3 regions of the Glaciecola sp. 1036 genome follow, and region 3 is predicted to be linked to each of the others. Evidence: predicted binding sites of a transcription regulator. Region 3 holds the regulator's gene; each other region holds the start of a gene.
The links. Region 3 encodes MetJ, which represses methionine synthesis genes. Its sites were predicted from a motif close to TAGACGTCTAGACGTCTA; they were not measured.

Region 1 (6,511 bases), on a different contig from region 3:
AACATAGCTGGGAGGTTATTTTTGCTAGTTCAGGTACTGCAAAAGCTATAGCGCAGGTCATTCATCCATCCGATACTGGCGAACCCGAAGAAGCGGTAAATCAACATGATTTACAACTACTTTTAGCTCGTTGTATCGAAAAGGGCCACGCAGAGGCCTTAGATTTTGAGGGATTATCAGAAGAGAGAAAACCTGTATTTGCTTCGGGTTTATGCATAATGTTGGCGATTTTCCAATCCTTGAGAATTGGCGAATACAAGTATGCAGCCAATGCGCTTAGAGAAGGTGTGTTATACGAACTACAACCCAAACAAACGACACAGAATATCTGCCTGAGTACAGCGCAAAGTATGGCTAAGCGCTACCATGTTGATCCTCAGTACGCGCATAATGTGCTACAAACTTGCATGGCGTTGTACAACAAGGTTAAAGACGTGTGGGAAATCGATAGTGCAAATAACAGATTCATCCTTGGCTGGGCTAGCCTGCTACATGAAGTCGGTTTGCATATCAACTCTAAGGGAATCCACAAGCACTCTTCTTATATTTTAGCTAATTCTGACATGCCAGGCTTTCACCAAGAACAGCAACAAGTAATTGCAACCCTTGTAAAGTTCCATCGCAAGCGTATCAAGTTGAAAGAGTTTCCGGAGTTTGTTAACTATGACCGACTACGGTTGTACAAGCTATTGGCAATTTTAAGGATTGCACTTGTATTTAATATTAATCGTACTGAATCTATAGTAACGGGCAATATTTTGGCCCGTGACGATCAAAATATCGAGTTAATTATTGAAAATTCCTTGTTAGAACAACATCCACTGTTGATGGTAGATTTGGAAAAAGAACAATCATATTTGGTGGACATCAATATAGATTTAGATATTACAGTGCAATAACTTTGTAATAATATACGAAGCGTTTCTAGTATCTAGAATTTCGTTAACTGGCAAAAAATACCACGCAAAGCATAAAGACAATACCTGCACCGGCAATCTTTAATCCGTTTTTATAGGGGGCAGCTCTTGGCAAAAACATTAAAAAAGCAGAGATAGAAAAAAACAGCAAACATGCACCGAAAGCTATATTTACATAGTAAATAGGGCTATTGGTAGTGGCTTTGTGTAATTTGACTAGTTTATCAAGCACTATCGGGTATTCTTTGCTAGTAACCCTTGCTTCTCCGGTTTGCTTGTTGTATTCACCATTTGCAAAACGAATCGTCTGGTCGTCTTCCTCTATTACTCTAAATCCACGGATGCGTAACTGTTCACCTAAACTATTTGCATTTAGGTTTGTCTCTATTTGCCTAACAGAGGTTTGTTCAAACTTGAGAAAATCAGTTGTTCTAAAGATCAGCAAGGTGCCGCTAATGGCATAAACGCTCATTATTCCTGCTAGAAAAAAGCCTATCCAACGGTGGTACTTTCTTATTGAATTGTGAAACTTTGGCGATGCCATTTTGTATCTTTCCTAAACTAAAATTCTATATTACTCAATATTCTGCTGGAGTTTCTGTTATCAATACAGCTTGTTTACACAACTTTACATTTCTAAAATATGGGTTAACAGCTCTTGCTTCAATTGATTATCCTTATCTTCAATGGGTAAATTTAGGTAGCTGTTTTTTTGATGATGAGCTCTAAAATTTAAGAAGATCCTAGTTTTCAACCGGATGACACAGGGGGAAACCCTGATATTCATCAGGGTTTATTTCATAACAGCTAATTAAGTCGCTGACGCATCATAAATAGCTTGAATTGCAGCATCAATGGCGGCATTAAACTCATCATCAGATTGTTGCGCGCTTAATCCTTCAGTCAATGCCCGAGAGAATGACGCTATCATGCCATGGTTTTCAGATAATCGTTGATTGGCTACATCACGGCTATAACCACCGGATAGCGCCACAACTTTAACTACATTAGGATGTTCTATGCAGGGCACATAGAAATCAGCTTGTTCTGGTAGCGTAAGTTTAAGCATTACTAATTGATCACTTTCAAGCTTTGCAAGTTGTGCCATGATTTCATCGCGTAACAAAGCTTCAGCAGCCGCTTTTTGCGGGCTGTTAATGTCTACTTCAGGCTCAATAATAGGCACCATACCGGCGGCAATAATCTGTTTACCGATTTCAAACTGTTGTTCGACAACTGCTTTTATCCCGTCTGCGTTATCCGTTTTGATTACCGAACGCATTTTGGTACCAAAAACATTCTGTTTGCTGGCTTTTGCTAGAAGGTCATCCAAATCAGGAATAGGTTTCATGATTTGAACACCGTCGCTTTCTTCAGCTAAGCCTTTATCGACTTTTAAGAAAGGTACAACGTTTTTCTCTTCCCACAAATAAACCGCACTGTTTTTGCCTTCGATATCACGATCCAAAGTGTTTTCAAATAGAATAGCACCAAGTACTCGCTTACCATCAAATGCTGGGCTGGTAACAATGCGTGTACGCATCGCATGTACCTGATCAAACATTTCCTCATCGCCAGAATATTCACTTTCACTCACACCGTATAGCTTAAGGGCTTTTGGCGTGCTACCACCGCTTTGATCCAAAGCAGCAATAAATCCAGTTTGTGAAGTAACTTTTTCCAGCATCTCCTTTAAAACGGGGTTTTCATTTGACATTAGCAAGGGCTCCATTTTTTCTGTCGGTACAAATAACGTACATTTAAGTACAGCGTTGTTGTTTAATCGCGATCTAGGATCGCTACAGCGGGCAGGGTTTTACCTTCTAAAAATTCTAAGAAAGCACCACCACCTGTTGATATGTAAGATACCTTATCTGCAATATTAAATTTATCAACTGCGGCTAAAGTATCACCTCCACCGGCAATTGAAAAAGCATCACTTTCAGCAATTGCTCTAGCAATAATTTCAGTACCTTTTGCAAATTGATCGAATTCGAATACGCCTACAGGTCCGTTCCATACTATAGTACCTGCAGTTTTTAAAATGTTCGCTAAATATTCAGCAGATTCTGGACCTATATCAAAAATCATTTCATCATCTGCTACTTGGTCAACCGCTTTGGTGGTTGCAACTGTGGTTTCGGAAAACTCTTTGCCCACGACAACATCTGTTGGTACAGGAATATCGCCACCTTTAGCTTGAGCTTGAGCCGTGAGCTTTTTCGCTTCATCCACTAAATCTTGTTCAAACAAAGATTTACCTACATTGTGACCTTGAGCTGCAATAAAAGTGTTGGCAATTCCGCCGCCTACGATCAATTGATCTACCTTGTTAGCCAAACTTTCTAATACCGTCAGTTTGGTGCTGACTTTTGAGCCACCGACGATAGCAACCATGGGGCGAGCTGGGTTATCAAGCGCTTTACCTAATGCATCTAATTCGGCGGCAAGTAAAGGGCCAGCACAAGCATCTGGTGCAAACTTTGCGACGCCATGGGTACTGGCTTGCGCTCTATGTGCGGTACCAAAGGCATCCATCACGAAGATATCGCATAAAGCAGCGTATTGTTTAGCTAATGCTTCATCGTCCTTTTTTTCACCTGGATTAAAACGCACGTTCTCTAATAGAGTGACTTGCCCTGGCGCTGAATCAACGTTTGCACCATCAAGGTAATCTTTAACAAAGTTGACCTTTACATTAAGGTGTTCAGACAAATAATCCGCGATAGGTGATAAGCTAAAACTTGCATCGTATTCACCTTCTGTAGGTCGACCTAGGTGAGACATTATTAACACGGCTGCACCTTTTTCCAGTGCTAACTTAATCGTCGGGAGAGATGCTCTAAGGCGTGCATCGGAGCCGATTTTTCCATCTTTGATAGGAACGTTCAGGTCTTGTCGAATGAGCACTCGTTTATTTTTAAGGTCTTTATCGCTCATTGAGGTAATCGGCATTTTTATCTCCTTTTAATCTGTATAATTTAATCTATGCATGTGTAGTGCGGTGTCTAGCATCCGGTTTGCGAAACCCCATTCATTATCGCACCACACTAATGTTTTTACTAAACGTTTATGACTCACTCTGGTCTGTGTGCCATCAACAATACATGAATGTGGATCATGATTAAAATCCACTGACACCAAGGGCAACTCAGTGTAATCCACAATGTTATCAGGGAAATGACATTGAGCGGCTTGCACTGCTGCATTAACTTGCTGCACATTAACGTCAGATAACAAGCTAACACTTAAGTCCATCGCCGTAACGTTAATGGTCGGTACCCTCACCGCGATAGCTTCAAATTTGTTGGCAAACTTAGGTAAGATACGCTCAATTCCTCTGGCTAAACGAGTATCTACAGGAATGATAGATTGGCTAGCAGCTCGGGTCCTACGTAAATCATCATGATAGGCATCTATGACCTGCTGATCATGCATTGAAGCATGTATGGTGGTAATAGTGCCACTTTCAATCCCAAAAGCATCATCCAAAATCTGTATGATTGGCACAATACAGTTGGTGGTGCATGAACCATTGGACACCACTCTATCTTGAGCACTTAATTCATTATGATTGACACCAAAAACAATAGTTGCATCCATATCATCCGAGCAGGGTTGCGAAAAAAGCACTTTTTTTGCGCCATTGGCAATGTGCATCAGAGCATTTTCTCTGGATGAATATACGCCAGTACATTCCAAAACAATATCCACATCATAAGCGCCCCAATTGATTTGACGAATATCTTTTTGATGCAATAAGTTGATTTTGTCTTGATTAACAATAAGACATTGATGCTCACTTTTTACCTTGGCAGAAAATCGGCCGTGGGCAGTGTCATATTGTAACAAGTGGGCAATGGCTTCAGGACGCGCAATTTCATTGATTGCGACTACTTTGACATGCTCTCTATAGTCTTGCTCATATAAAGCGCGGAGTACATTTCTCCCTATACGACCAAAACCATTGATTCCGATTTTAAGCATTCAACAACATCCAAAACTAAGATCTTGGCTAACCCAAGATTAAGAGACCGATATTGTGTACTAAGCGAATTCTATCTTCAATTATTTATTCTTGTAGTCCCTATTCGCAGAATGAATATCGCTTGAAAGTAAGGGAAAAATTAATCACCGAAACAAACTAAAAATTCGAAATAGGTCTTATTAGAGCTTTTTTAAATAGACTTTTAGACGTCTAGAAGTAAATACTGGTAAAATTTTATTTTCCCCCCTACAATAGACGACTTAATCGTGTGAATGCTAAAGCTAAAACTTGCAGGGAAATTTTATGACGACTCGTTTATTTACATCTGAATCTGTATCTGAGGGGCATCCGGATAAAATAGCGGATCAAATATCTGATGCCGTATTAGACGCTATTTTAAAAGTAGACCCTAAAGCCAGAGTGGCTTGCGAAACCTTTGTCAAAACAGGAATGGTTTTAGTAGGTGGTGAAATCAATACATCTGCGTGGGTAGACATTGAAGAACTCACTCGGAAAACAGTATTGGACATTGGATATGTGCATTCAGATATGGGATTTGACGGAGAGTCCTGTGCGGTTTTAAACGCCATAGGAAAACAGTCCGCCGATATTAATCAAGGTGTCGACAGATCAGCGCCTGAAGAACAAGGCGCTGGCGATCAAGGCCTAATGTTCGGTTACGCGAGTAACGAAACTGATGTATTAATGCCTGCACCTATTACTTATGCTCATAGATTGGTACAAAGACAAGCCGAAATGCGCCGTAATGGAACTTTAAGTTGGCTTAGACCTGACGCCAAGAGCCAAGTCACCTTTGTGTATGAAGATGGTAAACCTGTGGGTATTGATGCGGTAGTTTTATCTACCCAACATTGTGACAGCGTAGATAACGACACTATCCAACAGGCTGTAATGGAAGAAATTATCAAGCCTGTTTTACCCGCTGAGTGGTTAACTAAAAATACCAAGTATCACATAAACCCCACCGGCCGTTTTGTAATTGGCGGTCCTATGGGCGACTGCGGTTTAACTGGCCGTAAAATCATTGTGGATACTTACGGTGGTATGGCCCGTCACGGTGGCGGTGCGTTTTCTGGTAAAGATCCATCAAAAGTAGATAGATCAGCCGCTTACGCAGGTCGCTATGTTGCTAAGAATATTGTCGCTGCGGGACTAGCAGATAAGTGTGAAATTCAAGTGTCCTACGCCATAGGTGTGGCTGAACCAACATCAATCAGTGTTGAGACTTTTGGCACCGCCAAAGTCAGCGAAGAATTACTGACTGAGTTAGTGAAGCAACATTTTGATCTTCGTCCCTATGGATTGATAAAAATGCTCGATCTTGAACGACCAATCTATCAACCAACTGCCGCTTACGGACATTTTGGAAGAGAAGAGTTCCCTTGGGAAAAAACCGACAAAGCGTCAATATTAAAATCCGATGCTGGGATATAATCGTAGATCGTAATTATTGATTTAGGTTTACAAGGATACCTATGTTGAACAGGATGACTAAAATCGCTGTAAGTATTAGCCTTGCAGCGTCACTTTTTGCATGTGCGACCTCGCCCACCGGCAGAAATCAATTGTTATTATTTTCTAGTGA
Region 2 (6,511 bases), on a different contig from region 3:
TTTTTAATGTTGAAAGAAGCACATTCAGAGATGCTATGGCGTGGCTACATCCCTGTGGATACAAAATTCAGAGATGCAAGCGAAAAAGGTCAACCTATTAATTTATTAAACCCAGCGTCAAGAGGCAGTTTTGCTTATGACAAATTGTCGAATGATTTAGTTAATCTAAGCTTAAAATCCTTATGAATAAAACATCAGAATCTCAAGTGTTACAGGATTACTTTTCTGTATTAATTACTCCCGCTGAAGAACTAAAAGCATTAGATAATGCCGCCAGTTTATTGCAAAACGCCCAACAACAATTACTCAATGAGCAAGTGCAAGCTGAAACATCTGAGATAGTAAATCAAGAATCTGATCAGAATCTGAATGTTGAGCAATATCTCGAAGAAAATTTAATAGCACTGAAAGAGCGTTTGCCAGTGAGATTTCAGGCTTTGTTTTTTAACTTAGCAGGTGTGACACTTGCCTTACCGTTAGTTGAACTCGGTGGAATCCATAAACTAGATAAAGTCACTTCACTACCAAGAAAGCCTGAGTATATTTTAGGACTTATGGTAAAAGGGGAAGAAAAATTTCAATGTATTGACACCGCCAGGTGGATAATGCCAGAAAAATATTTAAGCCTTAAACAAGAAATTCCGGCTTATAAATTTGCAGTGCAGCTGGGTAAAACAGGGTATGTACTTGCTTGTGAAGCAATAGAGGATACCTTAGAAATTTCTCAACATGATATAAAGTGGCGAGACAATGGCAAAAAGCAACCTTGGTTTGCTGGTACGGTGAAAGAAAAAATGTGTGCCCTTGTAGATGCTGAAGAACTGGTAAAACTTCTGAGTAATCCAAGCACATCTAAGGCGCTTGCTTAACTTTTGTCGAATTTTATTGCAACAAATCCAAATCTAGGCTTTAGAAGCTGATAAATATGCCGATACTCATATTAAGTTAATTAGATATCGTTGCTATACATATCAAAAACACTATTGATATACGGAGTAATTTTTATGTCAGAAGAAAGAGCCACTGCGACTGCCGCAGATCCAAATGATGAGGTTCTTCAATGGGTTACTTATCGTTTAGATGAGGAAACCTATGGTATAAACGTAATGCAAGTACAAGAAGTATTGCGCTATACCGAAATTGCGCCAGTACCCGGAGCGCCTAACTATGTATTAGGTATCATCAACCTTCGTGGTAATGTTGTGACCGTTATCGATACTCGGGCAAGATTTGGACTACCGCCTGCTGATATTACGGATAATTCACGTATCGTTATAATTGAATCGGATGAACATGTCGTTGGCATTTTAGTGGATAGTGTTGCAGAAGTCGTCTATCTACGCTCTTCAGAAATTGATAGTGCGCCAAATGTTGGCACAGAAGAAAGTGCTAAATTTATCCAAGGTGTAAGCAATAGAGGCGATGAGCTGCTTATTCTGGTAGATTTGAACAAGTTATTGTCAGACGACGAATGGGATGATGTTATGGGCTTATAGTCCAGAATATTCGTTTCAACAAAAATGAATTATGAAATAAAGCCGCTTAGGTATTGCCTTTGCGGCTTTTTTATTGAGTAAATTCAATGTTCATGTTTATACTGATAATACCTTTAACTGTTATGTATTCAGTTTCATGTCCGAACAATATTGGCTTATCACCTTCTCTTCAATCATTCTGCTATTATTGGTAATTATATTTATTCTATTTGCTTACACTAGGAATACCAAAGCAAAACTCCTTCAAAGTGTTGGTCTTATTGATAATTTACATAAAATGCTTCAGCAGTTAGAGAAAAGACTCGCCACTGCCGAAACCAGTATTTCAGCGTCAAAATCTTCTGTTGATGCATCAGATTTACAGCAACGAGTGTTGGAATTGGAACAGCAGCACCAAACCGTTGAAAGTAAAATAGCGAGGTTCGAGGAAAAAGTGATCGATCTTCAAGAAAGAGATCCGGAATTAAAGCTTTATGCCAAAGCAAATAAATTGGTCGCCGCTGGTGAAGATTTAGAAGATGTAGTGGCGGCAAGCGGGCTTCCAAGAGCCGAAGTTGAAATGCTTTTTGATGTGCACAGAAGAAAATAATCAATAAATTCAAATAAACGTATAGACGTCTAGACGTAAATTCTTGACATTTGTCTCAGTATGCAGACAATAGCCGCATGTATTAGATGCTAATTAGTCGGTTTTATCAGTATGCCTATTAAAATACCCGCAGAATTGCCCGCGTTAGATGAGTTACTCAACGAAAACATTTTCGCTATGGATAACGAACGCGCGCTTAAACAAAATATTCGTCCGTTAGAAGTGGGTATTTTGAATCTAATGCCAAATAAAATTGAGACTGAGCTACAAATCTTACGCATGCTCTCAAACACCCCCTTGCAAATTAATATCGATTTGATTCGTATCGATGATACTGTGCCCAAACATACACCTGTGTCACATATGAATGCGTTTTATCATGTATTTGATGAAGTTAAAGATAAAAAATACGACGGCTTGATAGTCACAGGCGCTCCTCTTGGTACCCTGGAGTATGAAGAGGTTAATTATTGGGACAAAATGGTTGAATTGATGGATTGGGCTAAACGTCACGTACAATCTACTTTGTATTTATGCTGGGCAGCCCATGCTGCACTTTATCATTTTTATGGCTTGCAACGTCAAATAAGAGAAAATAAGCTCTCAGGCGTTTATGAACATCAAGTGCTAGAATGTAAACATGAATTAATGCGTGGATTTGACCCTATTTTTTGTGCACCACATTCTCGAGTAGGTGAAATTCTTTTACAAGATTACGTGTCAGTAGAAAACCTTAAAGTGTTGGCAAGTTCAGAACAAGCTGGGGTTTATTTATCGGCTACACAAAATGCTAGAATGGTATTTGTCACTGGGCATCCAGAATATGATCCCAATACCTTAGATTCTGAATTTAAGCGAGATCAGCAATTGGGGTTAAATCCGAGTATTCCTGAAAACTATTATCAGCAGGATGATCCCAATAATGATATTATAGTGCGTTGGAAGTCACACGGAACACTATTGTTTACTAACTGGTTAAACTATTGTGTTTACCAGAGTACGCCGTTTGATTTAAATGAATTGACTGAGTAAAAAAGGAACGCAATTGGATAAGTTAGTACAACTGCAAACCGCGGCTAACGAAAGAATTTTACTGCTTGATGGTGCAATGGGTACCATGATTCAGCAGCATAAATTAGAAGAAGCTGACTATCGCGGTAGTCAATACAAAGATTGGCATTGCGACCTCAAAGGCAACAATGACCTATTGGCTATTACTCAACCAGAGATTATAAAACAAATTCATTTAGCCTATTTAAAAGCCGGTGCCGACATTATTGAAACCAACACTTTTAATGCTACCGCTATTTCCATGGCTGACTACGACATGCAATCAGAAGTAGTAGCGATTAATAAAGCAGCAGCTAAATTGGCCAGAGAAGCTGCGGATGAAATGACACTGCAAACCCCTGAAAAGCCAAGATTTGTGGCAGGAGTTCTTGGTCCCACAAGTCGAACGGCGTCAATTTCTCCCGACGTAAATGATCCGGGAAAACGTAACGTAAATTTTGATCAACTAGTCGAGTCTTACCGTGAGGCAACAATTGCCCTAATCGAAGGACAAGTTGATCTTATTATGCTCGAAACAATATTTGATACCCTTAACGCCAAAGCTGCAGCCTTTGCCGTAATGCAGGTGTTTGAAGAGATGCAAATCACTTTACCAGTAATGATTTCCGGTACAATTACCGATGCGTCTGGAAGAACTTTATCTGGGCAAACCACTGAAGCTTTTTATAATTCATTGCGCCATGTAAATCCGTTTTCATTTGGCTTGAATTGCGCCCTTGGTCCTGATTTGCTTAGACAATATGTGGCAGAATTATCCAGAGTATCTGAAGTTTTAGTATCTGCTCATCCAAACGCAGGGTTGCCCAATGAATTTGGTGAGTATGATATGGATGCTGACGAAATGGCCGCCCACATCAAAGAATGGGCAGCTAGCGGCTTGGTGAATATCGTAGGCGGATGTTGTGGTAGCACTCCTGAGCATATAGCTGCAATTGCGCGCGTTACTCAAGGTGTAAGGCCGCGCAAGCTACCCAAAATTGATACACGTATGCGGCTTTCTGGCCTTGAACCTTTTGTCCATTAATTGAGCTTAAGATGACAAAACAGATTTCAACCTTTGTAAATGTAGGCGAACGAACCAATGTCACCGGTTCCGCCATTTTTAAACGCCTTATACTATCAGAAGACTATGAAGCGGCTTTAGATGTCGCACGTCAGCAAGTAGAAAATGGCGCGCAAATTATCGACATCAACATGGACGAAGCCATGTTAGATTCCGAAGCTGCTATGGTAAGGTTTCTTAACCTTATTGCATCAGAGCCTGATATAAGCCGAGTCCCCATTATGTTGGATTCGTCCAAATGGACGGTTATTGAAGCCGGTTTGAAATGCGTGCAAGGCAAGGCAATTGTCAACTCTATAAGCCTAAAAGAAGGCGAAGCACCATTTAAAGAGCAAGCAAAAAAAATCAAACGCTATGGTGCTGCAACAGTTGTAATGGCGTTTGATGAAAAAGGGCAAGCTGACACTCAAGCGCGGAAATTTGAGATTTGTAAACGCAGTTACAATATTCTGGTGAATGAAATAGGCTTTCCACCAGAGGATATTATTTTCGATCCCAATATTTTTGCCGTGGCGACTGGGATTGAAGAACACAATAACTACGCTGTCGATTTTATTGAGGCAACCCGATTAATTCGCCAAAACTTGCCTCACTGTCATGTTTCAGGCGGGCTATCCAATATTTCGTTTTCATTTCGTGGCAATAATCCAGTGCGCGAAGCTATGCACTCGGTATTTCTTTATCATGCCATTCGTGCCGGAATGGATATGGGAATTGTGAACGCTGGTCAATTAGAAGTATATGACGAAATTCCAGCGGAATTAAGAGAAGCCGTTGAAGACGTCATTCTTAATCGTCGTGATGACGCCACAGATCGCCTTTTAGAAATTGCGCCAAATTATCAAGGGGATGGCAAAGCTGCCCAGGTGGAAGATCTGGCTTGGCGAGAATTGCCCGTCAATAAACGCTTAGAACATGGTTTGGTCAAAGGTATTACTGAATATATCGAGCAAGACACTGAGGAAGCCAGACTAAACGCGGAAAAACCGCTGCACGTCATCGAAGGTCCTTTGATGGACGGCATGAACGTAGTAGGGGATTTATTTGGCGAAGGTAAAATGTTCCTGCCTCAGGTGGTCAAATCTGCTCGGGTAATGAAAAAAGCTGTGGCTCATCTTCAACCTTATATTGAAGCGGGCAAAGAAGAAGGCGCCAAAGCTAACGGAAAAATCGTCATGGCAACGGTTAAAGGCGATGTACACGATATAGGTAAAAACATCGTGGGCGTGGTCTTGCAATGTAACAACTTTGAAGTCATTGATTTGGGCGTTATGGTGCCCGCAGCAAAAATTATTCAAACAGCCATTGATGAAAAAGCCGATATGATTGGTTTGTCTGGCTTAATCACACCTTCGCTTGATGAAATGGTGCATGTGGCCAGTGAGATGCAGCGTTTAGGTTTGGACTTGCCATTACTCATTGGTGGGGCGACAACTTCAAAAGCACATACTGCGGTGAAAATCGCGCCAGCTTATGAACATCCTGTGGTCTATGTGCCAAATGCTAGCCGAGCAGTAGGCGTTTGTCAGAAACTTATATCTGAAGATGCCAAAGCTGAATATGCAGCACAAATAGCGGTAGAATACGAAAAAGCGCGCGACCAACATGCGCGTAAAAAACCGCGTACAAAAGCGATCAGTTTTGAACAAGCACAGGAAAATAAGTTCACTTGTGATTGGACTAATTATGATGCGCCGACGCCGAATTTTACCGGCGTGAAAACAGTCTCTGTAGACTTACCAACCCTAAGAAATTACATCGACTGGACACCATTCTTCCTTACTTGGTCACTTGCCGGTAAATATCCTCGCATCTTAAATGATGAAGTAGTAGGGGAGGAGGCTCAAAAACTGTTTAAAGATGCTAATAGTATGTTGGATACCCTCATTCAATCAGCGAACTTAACAGCTAAAGCTAGAGTTGGCATTTTCCCTGCCAATAGCCAAGATGAGTCAGTCATAGTTTTTGATCCAGAAAATAGCGATAAGGAGCTATTACGTTGTCAGCATCTGCGACAACAAACTGAAAAGGCCAAAGGGTTTAACTATTGTTTAAGTGATTTTGTTAGCCCTATAGCAGTAGACAAACCCGACTACATAGGGGCTTTTGCAGTCACTGCAGGCATAGGTGAAGATGAACTTGCCCAAGAATACGAAAAGGCAGGGGATGACTACAATGCCATTATGGTCAAAGCCGTTGCCGATAGACTCGCTGAAGCCTTTGCCGAATACTTGCATGAAGTAGTGCGAAAAGAGTTGTGGGGTTATGCCAGTGACGAAGCATTTAGTAACG
Region 3 (6,511 bases):
AATTTGCTACACAGATACTCGATAGCTTTCCAATGCGCTCGTTCAAAGGCGATACACAAGGCTAACAAATCACTTAGCGGGCTTTCATCCGACTGAAATTTTTGACATAGCGCAGTATTTACTTGTTCAGAGAATGGCAAAGATTTGGTGACCTTGGGCATTGGAATATCGATAAGTGCATCCACTAACGAAAATAATCCCAAAATAAATCCTTCGGGAGGATTTTCTTTAAACGCTAATAATTCTGAAAGCCGCTTACAAAAATGCGCTCGTGTAAGGCTGGTGGTGATTAAATCCATGGGTTTATCACCTTTTAAATTAGCGATGGCAAGCAGAGCAATGAATTTTTTTAACTCGATACTGCCTAAAAATTTTAGTGCGTGTCCCAAAGAATTAATTTTCTGTCTTTTATTGAGCGTCGGGTTGTTAATAAAACGCATTAATTTATATGACAGGCCCAAATCTTTTTCAAAAATTTCATTCACCTCATCAAAATCAAATTCGGCTTTAGCACTAATACCAACAAGTTCAATTACTGAGGAAAGGGCTACTTCTATTTTCTTGTGTTCGACTATTTCAGGTTTGGATAAAAAGTAACCCTGAAAAAGTGTAAAACCCATTTTTTCCAGCAGTACAAATTCGTCAATTGTTTCAACTTTTTCTGCTATCAGCACTTTTTCCGCGGTAAGAAGTTTTTCGATTTTGCCAAGTACGAAATCATTGGCATTGCTCACCACCGACGATTCTATTTTGATATATTTCACTAATGGGATTAATGGCTCCCACTTAGGATCAAAATTATAGTCGTCTAGGGCCAACGAATAGCCTAAATCTCTAACGTGCTCTAATGCTTGAATCAGAGCTTCTGTAACTTTTACCGATTCAACGATTTCTATAACTGTCGATAAAGGATCTAAAGTCGAAGGAAACCTGTATAAAAGTGTATCCTCATGGAAGTTGATAAATGCTGTTTTTTGAAAGGTAATGTTTTCCAAACCAATACTCAGATGGCTATCGGTTAACATAGTACTAGTTGCTGTATCGGGCGAAATGTCGGGAAAACAATTACGCTTGCCGTCTCTAAATAATAGTTCGTAAGCGAAAACATCTTTCTCGACCGTATATATGGCTTGTCTGGCAACATAGGCAAACATTATGTACTAACACCTTTTATCGTTATGGACAGATACAAACTGGCGATCGCAAATCATGAGCTGTGACTGTACTAGAGTTCACAGGAAAATATAGCGAATTTGGGTTGTATTTTATATAATAATCCTTATATTTAATAGATGTGTTAAAAATACGCTTAAAATGTAAGGTTCAAGGAACTTTCTGGGTAAAAATTGGTCTTAATTTAAAGCTTAAGTAATTGGAGAAACAATGAGTCAAAACATGCAATCATTTGCGCTATCAGTACCTGCGAGCGGTAGTATCGAAAGCTACATGCAAGCTGTATCTGGTATTGACATGTTATCCGCCGAGGAAGAAAAGCGTTTAGGTGAGAGATTACAAAACGAAGGTGATTTGGAAGCTGCGAGAAAGCTGGTTATGTCGCATTTGCGTTTTGTAGTGCATATCGCAAAATCTTACTCAGGTTATGGATTGCCTCAAGCTGATTTAATTCAAGAAGGCAATATTGGTTTGATGAAAGCCGTCAAACGATTTGATCCTACTGTAGGTGTTCGCTTAGTGTCTTTTGCTGTGCATTGGATTAAAGCAGAAATTCATGAATACGTTCTTAAAAATTGGCGTATTGTAAAAGTTGCAACAACTAAAGCGCAACGTAAATTGTTTTTTAATCTACGTAAGGCGAAAAAGCGTTTAGGTTGGTTCACCCATGACGAAGTGCAGACTGTAGCGGAAGAATTAGGTGTTAGCACCAAAGAAGTGTTGCAAATGGAAGCTCGAATGAGCAGCCAAGATCAAGCGTTTGATTTATCGAATGATGACGACGAATCTACGACTTTTTCGCCAGCGCAATATCTTGAAGATAAATCTGCGGATGTTGAATCAACAGTGATCGATAATGATTGGGATTCAGCCGCAACTAAACGTCTGTACACAGCAATTAAGACGCTCGATGAAAGAAGTCAGCATATAATTGAAACTAGATGGTTGTCTGACGATAAGAAGACCTTACAAGATCTGGCTGATGAATATGAAGTGTCAGCAGAAAGAGTGAGACAGATTGAAAAGAACGCTATGAAAAAGCTACAAGCAGCAATGCGTTAGACTTCATAAATAAATATCAAAGGCAGCGTAGAGCTGCCTTTTTTATTGGCTGGGAGGTAATACCCAATATTGTCCTGAGAATTCAGCGACCGACTGATCACCGTCTAAAATATCGACTTTTAAAGAAACAGGGCATTTTTTGCCTCTTTCTAAAATTGCGAATTTAGTCCTCACACTTTCTATATTGCAAATTGCTCTAGGTCGCATGGTTATAGGTTTGTGATAGTGAATATTAGCATCTCCTAACACTATTTCCCCATCCAGTCCTTTTTGTTTCAATTGCAAAAATATCATGCCCCAACCGGTTAATGTGGCTTGAGAATAGATGCTACCTGCAAACATACTGCCGTGTAAATTAACGTTTTTGTTTAATGATGCGCGAGTTTCTATAGTGCGCTCAGTATATTGGTAGAGTTTTATTCCCATGTGCTCAGTAATAGGAATTTTTTCGTGCCAAGTATCCTGTAACTCTTTGCACCATTTAGGATGCAAAATTAATGCATTGTGGTCATTTAGAATCTTACGCATTTGTTTGCGTTTTAATTTACCTAATTCTTCGGGTGCATCGTCGATAACTTCAAAGCCACAATCTTGAAAAAAGTCTATAGAGGTTTCTCGAGAATTTGTAACTGCTCGTTCAGCTCCCATCTCTCTTGCAACCGATTCAAGGGCTTGAAGAATCATTTTACCGACTCCCTTACGTCGGTAGGTAGTCTCCACAGCAATATGACGAATCTGTGCTTCTTCGGCAGTATTTAAATGCACGCGTCCACAAGCAACAATTTCACCCATTTGATTTTTTATTGTGCGGTGCTCGCTAACGCTTTCATATTCATCTTTTTCTGACCCTTCAGGAAAGCCCCAAGGTTTACGTAAATGAGACCATCGAAATTCAAAGTATTCCGCAAGTTCCGTTTCGGTTTTCGGTGTGTTCACAATCAACAAGCTGTTACATCCATCTGTGATTCAAAGTAGAATATTGTATAGTTTGTGTAAACAAATTGCACCTGTCCTCAGGTTTGAAAGTAAAAGGTCACTGGGCCGTCATTGATTAATGAAACTTGCATATCTGCGCCAAACTCTCCGCACTCACAAGGCCCATATTGTTGCTCAATATGTGCTAAAAAAGCCTCATACAGACGTTTACCTTCTTCTGGTGAAGCCCCTTTTGAAAATCCAGGACGATTGCCTTTGTTGGTCTCGGCCACTAGAGTAAATTGTGAAACTACTAGCAGTTCTTTTTGCGTGTCCAATAAACTCAGATTCATTTTTCCGTCTTGGTCTGGAAAAATTCGATAATGCATTATTTTCTTAGCGAGTTTTTCAATATCGGTTTGGGTGTCAGTTTTTTCAATGCCTAGCAATAAAAGGATGCCAGCACCTATTTTACCAATTGTTTGCCCCGCCACATCAACTTGAGCTTGGGATACTCGTTGAATTAATCCTATCATTTACTGCTACTCATTATGTTGTCTCATTATATCTATGAGTTTATTTCGAATTTGTGTCTCAAGGGCACTGTGTCCAGCGTTTTCAATTATGTGAAGATTTGCTTTGGGAAGTTGCTGGGCAAGTTCAATTGCACCACTCGCCATGCATACAAGATCATATCGACCATGCACGATTTCGCAGGGAATGTCTTGAATAATATGACAGTTATCTAAAATGTAGTTTTCTTCAATAAAACAATTGTTGATTAAATAGTGGCATTCCATTAATGCAAGAGTTTCAACAAATTTAGCGTCAGGAATAACCTCTATATTTTCTTTTATCAGGCGAGAAATCGCTAACTCCCATGCAAACCAACGTTGGTAAGCATTTTTGCGTACTTCAAGCTCACTGTTTGTCATTAAGCCATAGTACTCATGCAAGATATTAGCTGCTGTTTTTTTTCCTTGAATGACAGAAATAAACTTTTGATAGTCTAGGGGGAAAAAATGCGCAGCTGCGCCTTCTGGAGTAAGAAAAAACTCAGCATCTTTGGATCTTGCTAAAAACACGCCTCTTAATATCAGTTTAGACACATGAGATGGATGTTTGATCGCATAAATAAGAGACAGGGTAGCTCCCCAAGAACCGCCAAATACCCCCCAAGTTTCAATCTGTAAGTGATTACGAATTTTCTCTATGTCTTCGATTAAAGCCCATGTGTTATTGTCATTAAGGCTAGCAAAAGGTTTTGATTGACCACATCCCCTTTGATCAAAGGCAACAACAAAGTGTTTATTTAAATCAAAAGGCCATTTATAACAGTTTGATATGCTAGCACCGGGACCGCCATGCACAAACAAGAAAGGTATGCCGTCAGGGTTTCCTGCAAGTTCTACGTGAAGTTTATGTTCATTTGAAACATCAATTTTCAGTGATCTAAATGGCATTCAATGCTCTTTTGTTCTCAACCTTTCATCGAGGTACAGATTGATTATGTTTTGGTGTATATTTACTGAATAAATAAAGCACTTTACTCAGATTACCAATAAATTTACTTAAAACTCAAACGTTAAATCATCAAACTCGAGTATCTTTTGGCCATTTGATAGTTAAATACAAGGATTATGCAATGCGTTTATTTGCAATTATGTTCATATTAAGTCTAGGTTTGGTTTCAAGTTGTACCTCAACAATTCAAGACGCATACTTCGATATGTGGGAAAGCATAGGAATAGAAAAACGCGATATTCTGGTGGATAGAGTTGAAGATGCTCAAGAAACGCAACAAGAAGCTCAAGAACAGTTTTCCAGTGCATTAGAAGAATTCAGTGCTTTAATCAATTTTGATGGTGGGGAGCTAGAAGATGTATACAATGAGCTCAATGACCAATATCAAGCAAGTAAAGAAGCCGCAGAAGAGGTTTCCACAAGAATTGATAAAGTCGAATCCGTAGCTGGCTCTTTATTTCGTGAATGGGAATCTGAGTTGGATGAGATCTCAAATGCTAATTTACGTCGTGATAGTAAAAGGAAATTAGACACAACCAAGGCAAAGTACCAAAATTTACTGAAATCTATGCGTAAGGTTGAAGCAAGTATGCCACCTGTATTAACCGCATTAAACGATAATGTACTTTATCTTAAACATAATTTGAACGCTAACGCCATCGGTGCATTGCAGGGAGAGTTGAATACCATTCAACGAGATGTCAAAACTCTACTTCAGCAAATGAGCGCAGCGATAAAAGAATCTGACGAGTTTATTGCGTCGTTAAAAAACTAGAAACTCGACTTAGATTTGCATGATGGCTGTGCTAAGACTTGCCTTCTTTCATTTCTGCCATAATGCGTCTTGCTTCTGCAGAAATTTTTTCAGGGTTATCTTTGCGCAAGTCGTCATCATTCGGTAAAGGTTGACCGGTAAATGCATGAAGAAAAGCTTCACAAAGCAATTCTGAATTGGTTGCATGACGTAAGTTATTCACCTGGCGTCGAGTGCGCTCGTCTGTTAACACTTTCAACACTTTTATCGGAATAGACACTGTGACCTTTTTTACCTGTTCACTTTTTTTCCCATGTTCCGCATAAGGGTGAATATATTTGCCGTTCCAATCTGCCATAATGTCATTCGTAATTTATGTTGTTATATGAAAATTCTAACTGGAATAAAAAAAAGATCAATCTAGACGTGTAAACTGCTTGACGTCTAGATGGTATTTTCGTAATTTAGACGTCTAAACGTCTATAAGGGTTAAACATGGTTTCTTACGCACAAGGCATTGATGCCTTGAATCAATCACTTTCTGAATTACGCGATATCGATGTATCTTTCGAGTTTTTCCCACCTTCAAGTGAAGCCATGGAGAACACCTTATGGAAGTCCGTGGAAAGATTAGCACCCTTAAACCCCAGTTACATGTCGGTTACCTATGGCGCAAACAGTGGTGAACGAGACAGAACTCACAGTGTGGTAAAACGCATCCATAGAGAAACCGGTGTCCCGACTGCACCTCATTTAACATGCGTAGATGCTTCCCGAGAAGAATTAGTTCAGATTGCGAAAGATTATTGGGATTCTGGTATCCGTCGAATCGTAGCGTTGAGAGGTGATTTACCCTCAGGTATGGATAAGCCAGATATGTACGCTGTAGATCTGGTGCAGTTGCTAAAAGAAGTGGCTGATTTTGATATATCTGTTGCGGCATATCCTGAAAAACATCCTGAAGCCCCAAGCGATCAATTCGACTTATTGAATTTAAAACGTAAAAACGAAGCTGGTGCTACTGAGGCTATTACTCAGTTTTTCTTTGACACTAGTGTTTTCTTACGTTTTCGAGATAGAGCC

Region 1: the regulator MetJ is predicted to act here: its motif matches at 5,101-5,118, upstream of metK (methionine adenosyltransferase).
Region 2: the regulator MetJ is predicted to act here: its motif matches at 2,108-2,125, upstream of ACNKW3_RS14225 (homoserine O-succinyltransferase).

What each region holds. Positions count from the first base shown of each region.
Region 1 covers NZ_JBLWFH010000003.1:244,385-250,895, forward strand. Annotated here, with positions in the region: gene ACNKW3_RS06080 (exopolyphosphatase) at 1-899, shown strand, start outside; gene ACNKW3_RS06085 (hypothetical protein) at 943-1,461, opposite strand; gene ACNKW3_RS06090 (fructose bisphosphate aldolase) at 1,729-2,634, opposite strand; gene ACNKW3_RS06095 (phosphoglycerate kinase) at 2,697-3,872, opposite strand; gene epd (erythrose-4-phosphate dehydrogenase) at 3,885-4,904, opposite strand; gene metK (methionine adenosyltransferase) at 5,209-6,360, shown strand; gene ACNKW3_RS06110 (M48 family metallopeptidase) at 6,402-6,511, shown strand, end outside.
Region 2 covers NZ_JBLWFH010000009.1:156,492-163,002, forward strand. Annotated here, with positions in the region: gene ACNKW3_RS14205 (ParA family protein) at 1-186, shown strand, start outside; gene ACNKW3_RS14210 (chemotaxis protein CheW) at 183-869, shown strand; gene ACNKW3_RS14215 (chemotaxis protein CheW) at 1,005-1,496, shown strand; gene ACNKW3_RS14220 (DUF2802 domain-containing protein) at 1,633-2,085, shown strand; gene ACNKW3_RS14225 (homoserine O-succinyltransferase) at 2,197-3,117, shown strand; gene ACNKW3_RS14230 (homocysteine S-methyltransferase family protein) at 3,131-4,180, shown strand; gene metH (methionine synthase) at 4,192-6,511, shown strand, end outside.
Region 3 covers NZ_JBLWFH010000007.1:72,137-78,647, reverse strand. Annotated here, with positions in the region: gene ACNKW3_RS11725 (EAL and HDOD domain-containing protein) at 1-1,154, opposite strand, end outside; gene rpoH (RNA polymerase sigma factor RpoH) at 1,384-2,235, shown strand; gene ACNKW3_RS11715 (YiiD C-terminal domain-containing protein) at 2,278-3,180, opposite strand; gene dtd (D-aminoacyl-tRNA deacylase) at 3,249-3,686, opposite strand; gene pip (prolyl aminopeptidase) at 3,693-4,613, opposite strand; gene ACNKW3_RS11700 (DUF2959 domain-containing protein) at 4,796-5,449, shown strand; gene metJ (met regulon transcriptional regulator MetJ) at 5,481-5,786, opposite strand; gene metF (methylenetetrahydrofolate reductase) at 5,924-6,511, shown strand, end outside.